DNA from 4 places in the Stenotrophomonas sp. YJH_SMC_27 genome. Region 2 is predicted to be linked to each of the others. Evidence: predicted binding sites of a transcription regulator. Region 2 holds the regulator's gene; each other region holds the start of a gene.
What was found. The regulator FliA, encoded in region 2, starts transcription of late flagellar genes. The targets are predictions, from matches to a motif close to TAAAGTTTNNCNNNCNNNGGCCGATAA.
Positions count from the first base shown of each region.

Region 1 (4,156 bases), on a different contig from region 2:
TCCCCGACGCCGAACGCCTCATGCGTTCGCGCTACAGCGCGTACGTGCGGGGCCTGGCAGGCTACCTGCGCCAGAGCTGGCACCCGGACACGCGTCCGGTCGAGTTGTCGCTGGATGACGCGCCCGGGCAGCGTACGCACTGGCTGGGCCTGACCGTCCATGAGCACACCGTCACCGGCGCTGACAGCGCCGAGGTGAGGTTCACCGCCCGCTACCGGGTAGGCGGCGGCAGCGCGGTGAAGATGACCGAACACAGCCGCTTCCTGCGCATCGACGGTCGCTGGTACTACCTCGACGCAGTCTGAGCCTCAGCCCGCTGTCCGGCGTTCGCCCGGATCTGGTTGCGGCCGCCGTCCTTGGCTGCGTACAGCGCCCGGTCGGCGGCCTTGACCACCGCTGCCGGGCGCGGGTCCACAAGGCTGTCGGCCAGGCCGATGCTCACCGTCACCTGCACCACCGGGCCGCTGCCGCCGCGCCCGCGTTGCTGACGCCCGGCGTCATCGTCGCGGCTGCGGGTGCTGCGGTCGCGCAGCTGCATGCGGGTGTCCTCGATGCTCTGCCGCAAGGCTTCCACGGCATCCATGCAGGCGTCGGCCGGCTGGCCCAGGAACACCACCGCGAACTCCTCGCCGCCGTAGCGGAACGCACGGCCACCATCACCCACCCGCGCCAGCCGCGAGGCCACCAGGCGCAGCACGTCGTCGCCGGTGTCGTGGCCGTGGGTGTCGTTGAACGATTTGAAGTGGTCCACGTCCACCATCGCGATGCTGTAGGTGCCGCGCGCCCGTTGCAGGGTCTCATTGAAGGCGCGGCGCCCCGGCAAGCCGGTCAGTTCGTCGCGGAACGCCATGTGGAACGACTCCTGCAGCATCGCGCCCAGCATCAGCAGCAGGGCCGCACTGGCCAGCGCAGGCAGCAGCACCGGCTGCAGGAAGACCCTCGGCAGCATCCACCACAGGCACAGCAGCGCCAGCAACATAGCCGTGTGCAGCGGCCGCGGAAGGCGCCATGCCTGCCAACCCAGCGCCGCCGTGGCCAGCAGGAACAGCAGCGCCGGCAGCTGCGCCAGCGCGTTCCAGTCGGCCGGGATCCACGCCCAATGACGGTTCGACAGCAGATCATGCATGCCGCGCGGCTGCTGCGCGGCCAGCAGCAGGAAGATCAGCAATGCCGTACTGCTGGCGACGGAGCGCAACAGCAGGTCGTGCCTGCGCCGCCCACGCTCCGGCCACAACGACAGGCCGGCGAACAGCAATGGCAGCCACGCCGAGATGGCATGGAAGCGCAGCGGTGTCAGCGCGCTGACATGGCCGCTGCGCAGGTAGCCGCCGACATCCTGGTGCAGCAGCGCGAACATGACTGCCACCACCAACAGCAGGCAGAGCGCACGCACCTGGTGGTAGAGAAGGGCCAGGCCGGCACTGAGGCAGGCCAGCAGCCAGGGCAGAACGCGTTGGGCCGGACTGGCCACGTCTTCGTTGCCCAACGCCGCCCACAGCACCACGGCAACCAGCACGGCGGGCAGCACGAACAGGTAGTGCGCAGGCTGGCGGAGCGGATGCAGGGGCAATCAGGAATTCCAGCGCGGTGACGACGCGGCCGCAGCATTGCCGTTAGCGGCGTTCGGGGCGGCTTCTTGAATGCGGCAGGCCCATCCATGTGAACGAAGTGACGCCGGACCATGACATCGCACTCACCCGCCGGCACCGATGCTGTCGGCATGGACAGCGTACCCGCCGCCGTCGCTGCCCCGCAGCACGATCTCGCCCACCAGTTCGCACGCGTGCGTGCGCGCAGCATGCAACTGGCCGGCCCGCTCAGCGCCGAGGACGCCATGCTGCAGAGCATGGCCGATGCCAGCCCCAGCAAGTGGCACCTGGCCCACACCACCTGGTTCTTCGAACGCTTCGTGCTGGCAGGATTCGCCAGCGCGCCGGCGCATGATCCAGCCTGGGACTATCTTTTCAACAGCTACTACAAAAGTATCGGTCCGGCGCACGCGCGGCCGCAACGCGGTCAGTTGTCGCGGCCATCGCTGCAGCAGGTGCGCGACTACCGCCAGCAGGTCGACATGCAGGTGCAGTCACGGCTGGCGGCGGGTGACCTCGACGCGCAGGCGCTGCACCACCTGCAGTTGGGCCTGCAGCACGAACAGCAGCACCAGGAACTGCTGTTGACCGACATCAAGCATGCGTTCTGGTGCAATCCATTGCAGCCGGCCTACCGTGAGGACCTGCAGCCTGCCACCAGCGCTGCCAGTGCGCAGGGCTGGATCGAATCACCCGAACGCATCGTCACCATTGGCGCCGCAGCCTGGCCGCAGCACGCCGCCTTCGCCTACGACAACGAATCGCCGGCGCATCGCGTGCTGCTCCCCGCACACGCACTGGCAGAGCGTCCCGTCAGCAATGGCGAGTACCTCGCCTTCATCGAGGCTGGCGGCTACCGCGAGCCGCGCTGGTGGCTCAGCGAAGGCTGGGCGTTGCGCGAAGCCGAGGGCTGGCAGCACCCGCTGTACTGGGACGATGCCCTGCAGCGCGAGTACACCCTCGGCGGTTGGCGAGAGCTGGACCCGCATGCGCCGGTCTGCCACCTCAGCTATTACGAGGCCGATGCCTGCGCCCGCTGGGCTGGTGCGCGCCTGCCCAGCGAGTTCGAGTGGGAAGCCGCCGCTGCGTCGCAGCCCCTGCGTGGCCATTTTGCCGACGACGATCAGCTGCACCCTCGGGCGGGGCAGGGCAGTGGGCTGCGGCAGCTGTTCGGCGATGTATGGGAATGGACCCACAGCGCGTATGGCGCCTATCCGGGCTTTCGCCCTTTCGCCGGCAACCTCGGTGAGTACAACGGCAAGTTCATGTGCGGGCAATGGGTGCTGCGCGGTGGCAGCTGCGCCACGCCGCGTGGCCACGTGCGAGCCAGCTACCGCAACTTCTTCATGCCCCCGGCGCGTTGGCAGTTCTCCGGGCTGCGCCTGGCCAGGGATCTCGCATGAGTACGGTGCAGGACGCGCTGCAGGCGCTGACCGATCTCACTCCCGGCCGCCAGCAGATCCTTACCGACGTGATGGCCGGGTTGTTGCGCACGCCCCGCCAGCTGCCGTCCAAGTACTTTTACGATGCACGCGGCTCGCGCCTGTTCGAGCAGATCACGCATACTCCCGAGTACTACCCCACGCGCACCGAGCTGGCCCTGCTTTCACGGGTACTGCCGGACATCGCCCGAAGCGTCGGGCCGCACCTGCACGTGGTGGAACTGGGCAGCGGCAGTGGCCGCAAGACCGCGTTGCTGCTGACCGCCCTGCACGAGCCGGTGGCCTACACGCCGATAGAAATCTCGCGTGCCGCGCTGCTGTCCAGCATCGACCATCTGGCCCCGGCGCTGCCCGAGGTGGAGATGCTGCCGGTCTGTGCCGACTTTACCCGTCCCGTCGCCGTACCCATGGCCGAACGCGGACCCGCGCGACGGCTGCTGTTCTTCCCTGGTTCCACGCTGGGCAACTTTGAAGGAGAAGACGCGGTCGCGCTGCTGCGCGCGATGCGCCAGACCATGGGGCATGATGGCCTGGCCCTGGTCGGCATCGACCTGCACAAGGACCCGGCGTTGATCGAAGCGGCCTACAACGATGCGCAGGGCGTCACCGCCGCATTCACCCTCAACCTGCTGGCCCGCCTAAACCGCGAGATCGGCAGCGACTTCGATCTCGATGGCTTCCGTCATCGTGCACGCTACAGCACTGCGCGGTTGCGCATCGAGACCGATCTGGTCAGCCAGCGGGCACAGGACGTCCACCTGGATGGCCACATTTTCCACTTCGCCGCCGGTGAACCCATCCGCGTCGAGTACAGCCACAAGTACACCGATGACAGCTTCGACGCGCTGTTGCGGCAGTCGGGCCTGCAGGTGGCGCAGCGATGGGATGCCGAAAGCCCCGCCTATGGCCTGCGCTTGCTGCGCCGCGCCTGAGGTGGTGGCCAGCCGGTGGCCCTTCAGGTTCGGCGGCACCGCTGCCCCTAAGATGGCCGTGCAACGGCAACACGGAGGACGCCATGCCTGTTCTGACCACGCTCGGCCTGGCGGCCGCCCTTGCGTCGACCCCGGCGCTGCCTGCGGCTTCCGCCACCAGCACCGATCCGGCGTTCAGCCGCTGCTTGGCGGG
Region 1 covers NZ_JCAFTA010000003.1:387,416-391,571, forward strand. The annotation lists gene AC5P7R_RS07705 (YchJ family protein) at 1-305, shown strand, start outside; gene AC5P7R_RS07710 (GGDEF domain-containing protein) at 287-1,570, opposite strand; gene egtB (ergothioneine biosynthesis protein EgtB) at 1,721-2,992, shown strand; gene egtD (L-histidine N(alpha)-methyltransferase) at 2,989-3,963, shown strand; gene AC5P7R_RS07725 (lytic murein transglycosylase) at 4,047-4,156, shown strand, end outside.
Region 1: a site for FliA is predicted at 1,614-1,640, ahead of AC5P7R_RS07710 (GGDEF domain-containing protein). Genes of this name have one in related genera too.

Region 2 (4,156 bases):
TGAGCGTGTGGTAGCCGCGGAACACCGCATTGAGCTGGTCGCTGTCCTGCGGTGCCTGCTCCAGCGACACCAGCTGTTCGCCGAGGCGGTCCAGGATCTCCTGCGCCTCGATGATGAAATCGGCAGTGATGTCGTCGGATACCGCGCTCATGCTTACAGCCCCAGATCCGACAACAGGTCGTCGGCGTCGTTCTGCGAGACCGCGTGGCGGTCCAGTCCCTTCAGTGCCGGCCCGGCCAGTGCCGGGTCGGTGCGATGCTGTTCCGGCGGCAGGCCGAGTGCGCCGAAGCCCTCGTGCACGCGGCGGACGATGCCGACCACGCGACGGATGATCTGCCCGGTCAGGTCCTGGTAGCTCTGGGTCAGGGCGATCTCGGTCAGGTTGTGGCGGATGCGCTCGAGCTGCGCGTCCTGGCCCGGCTGCAGGCCTTCGGCACGCAGCAGTTCGGTCAGGCTGCGGCATTCCTCGGCCAGGTCCAGGGTGCGGTGGGTGGCCTGTTCGGTCATCGCCACCACGTGGTCCAGGCGCGCGCAGGCGTCATCCAGCTCACCGGCCTCGCTGGGCACGGTCGGCAGTTCACCCAGCGCCTGTCCCAGCTCGCGGGCCAGCCGCGACAGGCCGCTCATCATCGGCTGCGTGCGCAGCGCGACCAGTCCGTCGATGCGTTGCCGCCAGGCAGCTTCGTCACCGGACTCCAGTGCGTCCAGGGCTTCCTGCAGGCGCAGGGCCAGGGCGTTCTTGTCGACCGTGGTATCCATCAGGCGCTGGCCGCCAGGCGTTCGAAGATCTTGCCGAGCTTCTCTTCCAGCGTCTGCGCGGTGAAGGGCTTGATGATGTAGCCGTTCACGCCGTTCTGGGCGGCTTCGATGATCTGTTCGCGCTTGGCTTCGGCAGTGACCATCAGCACTGGCAGGGTCTTCAGCTTGGCATCGGCGCGGATCGCCTTGAGCAGCTCGATGCCGGTCATCACCGGCATGTTCCAGTCGGTGACGACGAAATCGAACGACTGGCTCTGCAGCAGCGACAGCGCGGCATGCCCGTCCTCGGCTTCGGCGGTATTGGTGAAGCCAAGATCGCCCAGCAGGTTCTTGACGATGCGACGCATGGTCGAGAAGTCGTCGACGATCAGGATGCGCATGTTCTTGTTCAAAGCAGAGTTCCTTTGTTGTTCATTCCGGGTGGCCGGGGGCAGCCGCCTCGGGCATGTTCACTCTTCCAGGCCGGCGTCGGCCGCCTCGAAAATCTTCAATCGTCCACGCAGGCGCAGCACGGCCTGGCCGTGGATCTGGCAGACCCGCGACTCGCTCACGCCGAGCACCGCGCCGATCTCCTTCAGGTTCAGTTCCTGCTCGTAATAGAGCGAGAGCACCAGCTGTTCGCGCTCGGGCAGGTGGCCGATGGCCTTGCCCAGCTCGCGGCCGAACTCGCCGCGCTCCAGCACCTGCTGCGGGGTCGGGCCGCCCTGGGCGACGGTGTCCAGCTCGCCCTGGTCCTCGATGCGTGACTCCAGGCTCAGCACCTGGCCACGCGCGGCGTCTTCCATCAGCCGCAGGTATTCGGGCAGCGGCATCTCCATCGCGGCGGCCACTTCGGTGGCGCTGGCGGCACGGCCGGTGCTCTGTTCCAGGCGGCGGATGGTGGCAGCGGCGTCGCGTGCGCGGCGATGCACCGAGCGCGGCACCCAGTCGCCACGGCGGATCTCGTCGATCATCGAACCGCGGATGCGGATCGAGGCGTAGGTCTCGAACGAGGCGCCCTGGTCGGCGTCGTAGCTGCGCGACGCTTCGATCAGCCCCATCATGCCGGCCTGGATCAGGTCGTCCACCTCCACGCTCGCCGGCAGGCGTGCGGCCAGGTGGTGGGCGATGCGCCGCACCAGGTCCGAGTGCTGGGAGATGACCTCGTTGGCCGCCGAGCGCTGGACCTCCCGGTACTGGGCTGCGCCTTTCATGCGGCCACCCCGCGCTGCTTGAGAATGCGCTCGAGGAAGAACTCGACGCCGCCACGCGGTTCGGTCGGCGCCTGCCAGCGTGCGGTGCGGCGCGCGATCTCGGTGATCGCCAGCGCGGCCGGGCTGGACGGGTAGGCCTTCACCACCGGTTGCTGGCGCTGCACCGACAGGCGCAGCCAATCATCCTGCGGCACGCAGCCCAGGTAGTTCAGCGAGACATCGGCGAGGAACTTCTCGCACACGCGGGTCAGCTTTTCGTACAGCACGCGGCCCTCGTTGGGGTCGCGCACCATGTTGGCCACCACCTGGATGCGGTCCACGCCGCGCTCGCGCGACAGCACCTTGATCAGTGCGTAGGCGTCGGTGATCGAGGCCGGTTCGTCACAGACCACCACCACGGTGTCCTGCGCGGCCTGGCAGAAGGTCAGCACGCCGTCGGTGATGCCGGCGGCGGTATCGACCACCATGATGTCCAGCTCGCGTTCCAGTTCGGAGAACACGTTGACCAGGCCGACATGCTCGGCCGGGGCCAGCTCGGCCATGTGCCGGCGGCCGGAAGCGGCCGGGACGACCAGCACGCCGTTCGGGCCTTCGACGATGACGTCGTCCAGCGAGCAGCGGCCGGCCACCAGGTCGGCCAGCGTAAAGGTGGGGTTCAAGCCCAGGATAACGTCGATGTTGGCCAGGCCCAGGTCGGCGTCCAGCAGCAGCGTGCGCTTGCCCATGCCCGCCAGCGCCACAGCCAGGTTGGCCGAGACGTTGGTCTTGCCCACGCCGCCCTTGCCGCCGGTCACCGCGATGGTGCGCACAGGGCCGAGCGGCTCGCTGCGGGTGGCCGACAGCGGGAAGGTCTTGGTCAGCTTGGCGTACTCACGCGACGGCATGGTTCAACTCCGGGTTGCAGGGCATATCGGCCGCTCGGCGCAAATCTTCAAGGCGAAGTACGAGATTGGCTGCACTGGCCCTATGCAGGTCCTCCGGGACGTCCTGGCCATCGGTCACCCAGGTGATCGGCAGGGCGTGGTCCACCGCCACCGACAGGGCGTTGCCGAAGCGGCCGGTCTCGTCCAGCTTGCTCAGCACCAGGCCCTGCAGGTTTGCCGCACCGAAGCGGCGCACCACCTCGTCCATGTCGCCGAAGCTGGTGTTGGCCGGGAGCACCAGCAGGGTGCGCACCTGGCGCGCGGCGCGCAGCCACTGCAGCTGGGCGGCCAGGGCACGGTCACGCGGGCCCAGGCCGGCGGTATCGATCAGCACCAGCTTGTAGTCCTTCAGGCGTTCCAGCAGCTGGTCCAGGTCGGTGCCGCTGTTGGCCTCGTGCACCGCGATGCCGAGCTGGCGGCCGTAGCCGTAGAGCTGCTCGCGGGCGCCGATGCGGGCGGTATCGGTGGTGACCAGGGCGACGTCACGCGGCGCGTGCTTCTCGGCGAATCGCGAGGCCAGCTTGGCGATGGTGGTGGTCTTGCCGGCGCCGGTCGGGCCGACCAGGGCGATCACGCCGCCTTCTTCCAGCGGGTCGACCGGGGCGATCGGCAGCTTGCGCGAGATCAGCCCCAGCATCAGGCCGCGGCCACGATGGGCTTCGGTCTCCAGCGGGATCTGCATGGCCACGTCGCGGGCCAGGCCGGCATCGAAGCCATATTCGTCCATCAGGTCCAACGCGGTGGCGCGCACCGGGCAGCCGCGCAGGCGCTCGTCGGTGAAGCGGTTCATCTCGCGCTCGATCACCTGGCGCATGCCGGCCACTTCCTGGCGCAACTGGCGGATCTCGGCGTCGTCCTGGGCGACCACCGTCAGCACCGGAGCCGGAGCCAGGGTGGGGGCCGGCGCGGTTTCGACAATGGCATCGGCCAACGCCGGTTCGCTGGCGGCGCTGGCCGGCTGCGCGTCGGCGACGGCAGCGGTCGGCAGCGGCGGCGGCTGCACGGCCGGCGCCACGCTTTCGTGATGCGCCTCGTGCGGCGGATCGATCTGGAAGCGGGCGCGGTTGGCCGGCACGGCGGCGGCCGGTGCAACGATGGCCTCGGCGAACGGCGCGAAGATCTGTTCCGGCAGCGCCGGTTCGTTGACGGCGGCACGCGCGAGGGTGGCCGCAAAGCCTGTGCTGCCGCGGGTCGGCACGATCTCGTCGGCGCTGTCCAGGGTGCGGCCGGTGGCGCCGACCGCGGCGCGGGCGAGGGCGGCCACCGCCGAGGTGGTGGCGG
Region 2 covers NZ_JCAFTA010000023.1:44,982-49,137, reverse strand. The annotation lists gene AC5P7R_RS21720 (chemotaxis protein CheA) at 1-151, opposite strand, end outside; gene AC5P7R_RS21715 (protein phosphatase CheZ) at 154-759, opposite strand; gene cheY (chemotaxis response regulator CheY) at 759-1,151, opposite strand; gene AC5P7R_RS21705 (RNA polymerase sigma factor FliA) at 1,209-1,952, opposite strand; gene AC5P7R_RS21700 (MinD/ParA family ATP-binding protein) at 1,949-2,836, opposite strand; gene flhF (flagellar biosynthesis GTPase FlhF) at 2,823-4,156, opposite strand, start outside.

Region 3 (4,156 bases), on a different contig from region 2:
TGTCCGGTTATGCTGCGGACATGAACCCCATCCTGCACGTCGAGATACCGGTCACTGACCTGGCCCGGGCCATCACGTTCTACCAGCACTGGCTGCAGGTGGCGGTGGACGAACCGATCCTGCAGCACGACTGCCGGATGGCCTACCTGCCGTTTTCCGATGAGGCCGCCGGTGCCAGCATGGCGCTGGTGCGGGGGGCCGACTATCTGCCCTCCGTCCACGGTGCGCGCATCTACATCGGCGTCGATGACCTGGAGGTGAGCCTGGAGCGTGCACTGCAAGCGGGCGCTGCGCTGCGCTTCGGACCGGCCGACGCGGGCGACTGGCGCGTGGCCGAGATCTTCGACAGTGAAGGCAACCGTATTGCGCTGCAGGCGCGCGCGGTTGCGTAGAGCCGAGCCCATGCTCGGCTGCTGTTGACCCAGCAGCCCAAGCTCAGCCGAGCATGGGCTCGGCGCTACAAGGTTGCGGCGCGCGAGCGCTGCAGCCAGTCATTGATCGCCGGGTCAAGCCGCGGGTCTTCGGGCAACTGCATGCCGAAGCGTTGCTGCAGTACCTCGCGCACGTCGCCCACATCGTGCAGCGGACGCTTGTCCGGTGCCTGCCCGGGGCAGTACTCGGTGTAGTTGCCGCTGCCGATCGTGCGGCGCCAGGCCGGCCCGGTCAGCGATGCGCGCAGCTGGCCGGGGAAGCTGGAATCGGGATGGGTGCATACGTACCAGTTGCCCACCACGTTGTCGATTGGTGCCGGCGCCTGCAGGTCGAACCGATACATCGCCCGCCAGCCATCGTGGGACTCGGCCGACAGCACGAAATCACCGTTGCCAGGCAGTCGGCGCAGCAGGTAGCGCTCGTGCGGCGTGGCCTGTGGCTGCGGATCATGCAGGCGCAGCGGCACGGTCGGGGTCAGGCTGCCGAAACCGGCATCCACCAGCCAGTCATCGCCGTCCACCTGCACGCGCAGCAGCAGGTGGGTGCGTGCGGTCAGTTCGCCGTCCTGGGCGGCCAGCAGCACGCGCGCGCTCAACGGCTGTGCATCGAAGCCCAGCGCCTGCAGCAGTGCCAGCAGGCCGCCATTGAGTTCGAAGCAGTAGCCGCCACGACGGTCGTCGAGCAGCTTGCGCTGCACGCTGTCCAGGTCGATCGGTACTGCATCGCGCAGCAGGCAGCTGAGGGTTTCGAACGGCAGCAGTGCGTTGTGGCGCTGCTGCAGCAGGGTCAGGCCCGCCAGCGTCAGCGGTGGCGGTGCATCCAGCTGCAGGCGTTGCAGGTAGCGGGGGACATCGAGCGTCGTCATGCGCGCGCCGGACGGGGGAGGGAGATCTACTGTGCTCCCCCAACCGGGGTTGAGGTCAAGCATTGCGCGGGTGTCATCCCCCTGTCGCCTGTGCCGGGTACAAAGGCCGCGTCCGCCAGCAATCGGTGGGAGTGGACCAGGAGCGCCCTAAAGTTGTCCTGAGTCAGGCCGATACAGATGCGTCTTTTCGCCTGGAGTCTGTCATGTCGGCCGTTGTCTCCCACCTCCGGTCCCTGCGCACGCGCCTTGCTGCGTTGCACTCGGCGTCCCCCGGGCTGCTGCGCTGGCTGCAGCCACATCGGCTCAGCGTGGCCAACAAGCTCAAGGCCACACTGTGGATCTGCGGCCTGGGCCTGGTGGCGATCGCTGCTGTCTACGCCTGGACTGGCCATGCCAACGCACTGGCTGCGCGCAGCCAGGCCAGCTACCAGCGCGGCAGCGATCTGGCTGCCAGTCTGTCCACGCGGGTGGCCGAAGCGCGTCGCCTCCAGGCCCAGTACGCACGCAGTTTCGATGATGCCGACCGCGCGCAGCTGTTGGCCACGCAGAAGGCGTTGCAGACCGATCTGCAGGCGCTGCGCGCGATGCCGATGGATGCTGGCCGGCGCAAGGCTCTGCAGGCGCTGACCGAAGCCGCCGACGCGTTCTCGCAGGGTGTGGCCGCCCTGTTCGAACGGGTCGACGAGATGGGCCGTGGTGATGCCGGCCTCGCTGCGCAGCTGCAGCAGGCCGCCGACACTCTGCAGGCGCAGGTGGATGTGCAGCAACGGCCCGCGCTGGCGCTGTGCCTGCAGAAGATGCGAAGGCAGGAGGCACTGCTGCTGCTCGACGGTGATTCCACCCACGCCGACCGCGCCAGCGAGGAGAAGCTGCCGTTCGACCTCGCGCTGGCGGGCCTGCCTGCGGATGTGCAGGACACCCTACGCACCGGGATGGAGGCGTATCAGGCCGCATTGCTGGGGTATGCCGCTGCCCGTGTCGGCCTGGATGTGGAAGCGCAGTCGCTGCTGGGTGCCGCTGCGGACGTAGCGCCTGCACTGGCCGCATTCCAACGGGCGCAGGTGGCGGCGCTGGCCAGGGCGCAGGCACGCCAGCAGGCCGGCGCGCGCACCATGAGCGTGCTGTTCGCACTGACCCTGCTGCTGGTGGCCGGCGTGCTGATCACCAGCCTGGTGCTGGTGCTGCGTGCGGTGCGCCGGCCGATCCAGGACACCCTGCGCTTCGCCAGCGACATCGCCGACGACCGCCTCGACACCACCCTGCGCGTCTACAACGCCAACGACGAGATCGGCCAACTGGCCCAGCGCCTGGTCGACATGCAGCAGCGCCTGCGCGCGCGCATCGAGATCGAGCGTGCGGTGGCCCGCGGCAACACCCGCGTGCGCCAGGCATTGGATAGCGCGCAGACCGGCCTGATGGTGATCGATGCGGAAGGGCAGGTCGCCTACGCCAACCCGGCATTGCTGCAGCTGCTTGAACTGCCGAACGAAGCGCTGGTGGGCAGCGACGCGGTACGCCTGCATCCGGCGTTGGCCAGCCTGGCCGGCGTACGCCAGCGCGAGGAGCGCGAGATCGGCCATGCCGGCGTGCGCTACCAGCTGATCGCCAATGCCATCACCGACGAAGGGCATTTCCTCGGCGTGGCAGTGGAGTGGCGCAGCCGCGCGCTGGAAACGCTGCTGGAAACCGAAGTGGCAGCACTGGTCGACGCCGCCGCACATGGCGACCTGCACGGCCGCATCGCGCTGGAGGGAAAACAGGGCTTCGTGCGCACGTTGTCGACCAGCATCAACCGCCTGCTGGCGACCTTCGAGACCAACCTCGGCGATCTGCAGGCGCTTCTGGCGGCGCTGGCCCGTGGTGACCTCAGCGTGCGCATGGAAGGTGAGCTGCAGGGCGTGTTCGCACGCATGCGCGACGATGCCAACGCCACGGTCGCGCAACTGGGCCGCATCGTCACCCGCATCCAGCAGGCGACGTCCAGCCTCGACACCGGTGTGGGTGAGATCGTTGCCGGTCACCATGATCTGTCGCAGCGTACCGAACAGCAGGCGGCCAACCTGGAAGAGACGGCAGCGTCGATGCACGAGTTGACCGACACCGTTGGCCGCAATGCCGATGCCGCGGGCCGCGCCGATGCCTTGGTGCAGGGGGCGGCCGCGGTGGCCCAGCGTGGTGGCGAGGCCGTCGGCCAGGTGGTCGCAACCATGCATGGCATCAGCGAGGCCTCGCGGCGGATCGGCGACATCACCCAGCTGATCGATGGCATCGCTTTCCAGACCAACATCCTCGCGCTGAATGCCGCGGTGGAAGCCGCGCGCGCAGGTGAGCAGGGCCGCAGCTTCGCCGTGGTGGCTGCGGAAGTGCGCCTGCTGGCCCAGCGCAGTGCCGAAGCGGCCAAGCAGATCAAAGGACTGATCGAGGATTCGGTGGCGCGTGTTGGCCAGGGCAACCAGCAGGCCGAGCAGGCGGGCATCACGATGGGCGAGATCGTTGGCAGCGTGCAGCAGCTGGCCGAGCTGCTGGCCGGTATCCGCAGTGCATCGCAGGACCAGCATGCCGGCATCGCGCAGGTGAAGCAGACCATCGTGCAGATGGAAGCCAGCACCCAGCGCAACGCCAGCCTGGTGGAAGAGGCTGGTGCCTCCACCGCGCAGATGCAGGCGCAGGTACACGCGCTGGCCGAAGCGGTGGGCGCGTTCCAGTTGCAGTCGATGCCACAGGCGCGCGCTGCGGCCTGATCCTGCTCTGGTAGTGCCGGCCGCTGGCCGGCACGCCCTGATCATGCCGGCCGGCGACCGGTACTACCCTTGTGGCTCAATACACGTCGCGACGGTAGCGCCCGGTCTCCAGCAGCGT
Region 3 covers NZ_JCAFTA010000004.1:171,987-176,142, reverse strand. The annotation lists gene AC5P7R_RS08555 (VOC family protein) at 21-392, shown strand; gene AC5P7R_RS08550 (arylamine N-acetyltransferase family protein) at 458-1,297, opposite strand; gene AC5P7R_RS08545 (methyl-accepting chemotaxis protein) at 1,501-4,038, shown strand; gene AC5P7R_RS08540 (PepSY domain-containing protein) at 4,115-4,156, opposite strand, start outside.
Region 3: a site for FliA is predicted at 1,446-1,472, ahead of AC5P7R_RS08545 (methyl-accepting chemotaxis protein). Genes of this name have one in related genera too.

Region 4 (4,156 bases), on a different contig from region 2:
GGCGAAAGCCTGGCCGAGGCAGCCCTGCGCGAGACCCGCGAGGAAACCGGCTGGACGGTGCAGCTGACCCATTTCATCGGCTGCTACGAGTGGACTGCCAGCGACGGCACCGCGTTCCTGCGCTTCTGCTACGCAGCGCGCCCGCTCTCGCACGACCCGGCGCAGCCGCTGGACACCGGCATCGACCGCGCGCTGTGGCTGACCCCGGCCGAGCTGCAGGCCGCCGGCGAGCGCCAGCGCAGCCCGCTGGTCTGGCAGGTGGTGGCTGATTACCTGGGTGGCCAGCGCCATCCGCTTTCGCTGGTCCGGGAGGTCGCATGAGCACGCCGCGCGTGATGGTGGGCGTCTCCGGTGGCGTAGACTCTTCCGTCGCGGCCTGGCGCCTGGTACAGCAGGGCGAGGCCGTGGCAGGCCTGTTCATGCAGAACTGGGCCGACGACGGCAGCGGTGACTGCCGCGCTGAGGATGACCGCCGCGATGCGGTCGCCGTATGCGGCCTGCTCGGTATCCCGTTCCACTTCCGGGACTTCTCCAGCGAGTACTGGCAGGGTGTGTTCGAGCACTTCCTGGCCGAGTACGCCGCTGGCCGCACGCCGAACCCGGACGTGCTGTGCAACCGCGAGGTGAAGTTCAAGCATTTCCTGGATGCCGCCCGCGAGCTGGGCGCCGAGCGCATCGCCACCGGCCATTACGCGCGCGTAGCCCAGCGCGGTGGCCAATGGCTGCTGCTGCGTGGCGCCGACCGCTCCAAGGACCAGAGCTACTTCCTGCACCAGCTGGGCCAGGCGCAGCTGGCAGCGACCCTGTTCCCGATCGGCGACCTGGAAAAGACCGACCTGCGCCGGATTGCGCGCGACGTCGGCCTGCCGACCCACGCCAAGAAGGATTCCACCGGCATCTGCTTCATCGGCGAGCGCGACTTCCGCGACTTCCTCGGCCGCTACCTGCCGGCCAAGCCTGGGCAGATCGTGGACCCGGCCGATGGCACCGTGATCGCCGAACACCCGGGCGTGTTCTATTTCACGCTGGGTCAGCGCGAGGGCCTGAACATCGGCGGCGTACGCGGCCGCCCGGCCGCACCGTGGTACGTGGTCGGCAAGGATGTGGCCAGCAACGTGCTGTACGTCGACCAGGACCGCGACAGCAAGTGGATGCTTTCCAACCGGCTGCGTTCGGAAACCGCGCACTGGATCGCCGGCTCGCCGCCGGCACGGCGCTTCGAATGCACCGCCCAGACCCGCTACCGCCAACCTGACGAGCCGTGTACGGTCCAGGTGCTGGACGATGGCAGCGTGCTGGTCACCTTCGCGCGCCCGCAGCGTGCCGTTACCCCCGGTCAATCGCTGGTGCTGTATGACGGTGATGTGTGCCTGGGTGGCGCGGTGATCGCCGCCACCGATGCGCCGCTGGAACAGCGCCTGCGCACCACCCCTTCCCCTTTTGAGGTATCCGCTGCATGAGTTTCACTGTCGACGACCGCGTCCTGGCCCTGGCCGGCATTGCCCAGGCCCTGCAGCAGGTCCGCCGCATCGCCGATACCGGCCATTCCGACGCCGCCGCCGTGCGCACCGCCGTGGACAGCGTGTTCCGTGTCGATGCGTCCTCGCCGCAGGCGGTGTTCGGAGACCGCCATGCACTGAAGGCCGGGCTGCGCCTGCTGCACAACTACTTCCGCAACCAGGGCCAGGATCCGATCCTGCCCAAGCTGGCCCTGTCGGTGCTGCAGCTGGAGCGCCGCTTCGTTCAGGATGGCGCCACGGTGAACAAGGTCGCCTCGGGCATCGAGCGCGCCCAGCGCCAGGCCGCCGAGCTGGGCGACAGCGGCCACCCGGATGTGCTGGCCAGCCTGGGCAGCCTGTACGCGGACACCATCAGCCACCTCAAGCCGCGGGTGATGGTGCAGGGCAACCCGCACTACCTGGGCCAGGCTGGCGTGGTGGCCGAGATCCGCGCCCTACTGCTGGCAGCGGTGCGCTCGGCGGTGCTATGGCGGCAGCTGGGCGGCAGCTACTGGGACTTCCTGTTCGGCCGCAAGGCGATGATCGAGGCCGTGGACCGCCAGCTGGCGTAAGCGCATGGGGTCCGGGCGCTTTTCCATGGAAAAGGGAATCGGACACCGAATCACCGCCAGCGCCGGAAAACCGGCGCATTCAGAATGCACTTCGGGGCACATCGACGTTAAAGAGAAAGGGGGTACGGCCGATACATCCTCCGTGCACCTCCCGAGAACGTCCATGTACTCACGCATTTTCATCCGTCTGGCCGCCCCCCTGGCTCTGACCCTGCTGCTCCCCTTCGCCATCGGTTTCGAATGGCCGGCCGCCCTGCGCTGGGCGATCCTGACCACGATGACGCTGAGCTGGCTCGGCTTTGCGTGGTGGACCACCCGCGCCCAGGCGCACCGTTCCCCGGAACATGCCCGTGTCCTGCGTGAGCAGGACCAGCTGCTGACCGAACTGCGCAACTTCGTCGGCAACGAGATTGAGGGTTCGCGCGGCGAAGTGGAGCGCGCCCGTGACCTGATCCGCCAGGCCGTCTCCAGCCTCGGTGGCAGCTTCGATGCGATGAACCGCAAGTCGCGCCAGCAGAGCCAGGCCCTGTCGCGCATCGTCGACCGCGCCGGTGATGAAGGCAATGCCGGCCTCGACGTTGCCCGTTTCGCCCAGCACGCCAGCCACCGCATGGAGCAGCTGGTGGAAGCACTGGAACAGGTCAGCGGCCAGAGCAGCACCACCGTGCAGCACATCGACCAGATGGCGCAGCACCTGGATGGCATCTTCGCGCTGCTGGAAGACGTCAAGTCGATCGCCGACCAGACCAACCTGCTGGCGCTGAACGCCGCCATCGAAGCCGCGCGTGCCGGTGAAGCCGGCCGAGGCTTCGCGGTGGTCGCCGACGAAGTGCGCAACCTGTCCGAGCGCTCGACCACCTTCAACGAGCAGATCCGCAAGCTGGCGCACAGCTCCAAGGACGCCATCGCCAAGGTGCGCGAGACGGTTTCGCACATGGCCTCGCGTGACATGGACCGCTCCCGCGAAGCACGCCAGGAAGCGGCGGCAATGCTCGACAATGTCGCGCAGATCAATGCCTCGCTCGGCGACGGCATGCGTGAAGTGTCCGAGTGCGCCCGTGCGATCGATGGCAGCGTGGCCGAGGCCGTGCGCGCCCTGCAGTTCGAAGACATCGCCACCCAGGCCCTGGGCGGCGTGCACACCCACCTGGACCGCCTGACCGCGATCAACCGTGAAGCGGTGGCGCTGCAGGAACTGCTGCACCGCAATGGCGGCGTGTTCGACGAAGAGATCGCCACCGCCCTGCAGCGCACCGGCAACCGCCTGCGCGAACTGCGCAGCGAATGGGAACGCCCGCCGCACAAGCCGGTTGCCCAGCAGAGCATGGGCGCCGGCACCGTCGAGCTGTTCTGATCCTGATGTCCGCTGCCCTCGCCGGCAGCCCGCAAGGCCCCGGTTCGTCCGGGGCCTTTGCCTGTAACCCGCCATTGGATGCATCCTGTACGCGCACCATGACCCTGATCCGCGCCCTGCCCGCCCTCACCGACACCGAGCGCCCGCGCAACGCGAGCGTGCGTGAGCAGCTGCAACAGCTGGAGGATGTGGCACGCGAGGAGATCCGCGAGCTGCAGCAGCTGGCGGACGCGCGCCCGGCCCCGTCGCGGGCGGACGAGGCGCTGCTGGGCCTGGCCTGGGATCTCGGGCTGGATGGGGATGCGCTTAAGTAGATCCACGCCATGCGTGGATGGGCCGTCGCGCATGGCATGATCCACCGGTATCCTTCATGGAAGACCGATGGCCATCGCTCTGATCGCACTTCTGCTGATCGAGACCGTCCTTATGATGGCCTGGGCGGCCAGCTATTTCAGCTGGGGCATCACCCTGTTCAACGAACGCATTGCGGCGTCACCGGCCATGCAGGCCCGCCTCTCGCTGGGAAGCCTGGAACGTGACCTGCCGCAGGACAAGTGGCTGCGACTGGCCTTCCATGCGCTGCCCGATGGCAGCATGGCGTTCCGCGAGAGCTTCGCGCCGAGCTTCGGCCTGCGCTACTTCCCGGTGATGCGCGGTCGCATCGTACTCAACGCGCGACGGCACGAGGTGCGGGTGACGGGCCTGTGCAGCTGGTTCGTGGCGATCCTGTC
Region 4 covers NZ_JCAFTA010000013.1:8,384-12,539, reverse strand. The annotation lists gene AC5P7R_RS17310 (NUDIX hydrolase) at 1-321, shown strand, start outside; gene mnmA (tRNA 2-thiouridine(34) synthase MnmA) at 318-1,460, shown strand; gene hflD (high frequency lysogenization protein HflD) at 1,457-2,071, shown strand; gene AC5P7R_RS17295 (methyl-accepting chemotaxis protein) at 2,235-3,425, shown strand; gene AC5P7R_RS17290 (hypothetical protein) at 3,524-3,739, shown strand; gene AC5P7R_RS17285 (hypothetical protein) at 3,807-4,156, shown strand, end outside.
Region 4: a site for FliA is predicted at 2,180-2,206, ahead of AC5P7R_RS17295 (methyl-accepting chemotaxis protein). Genes of this name have one in related genera too.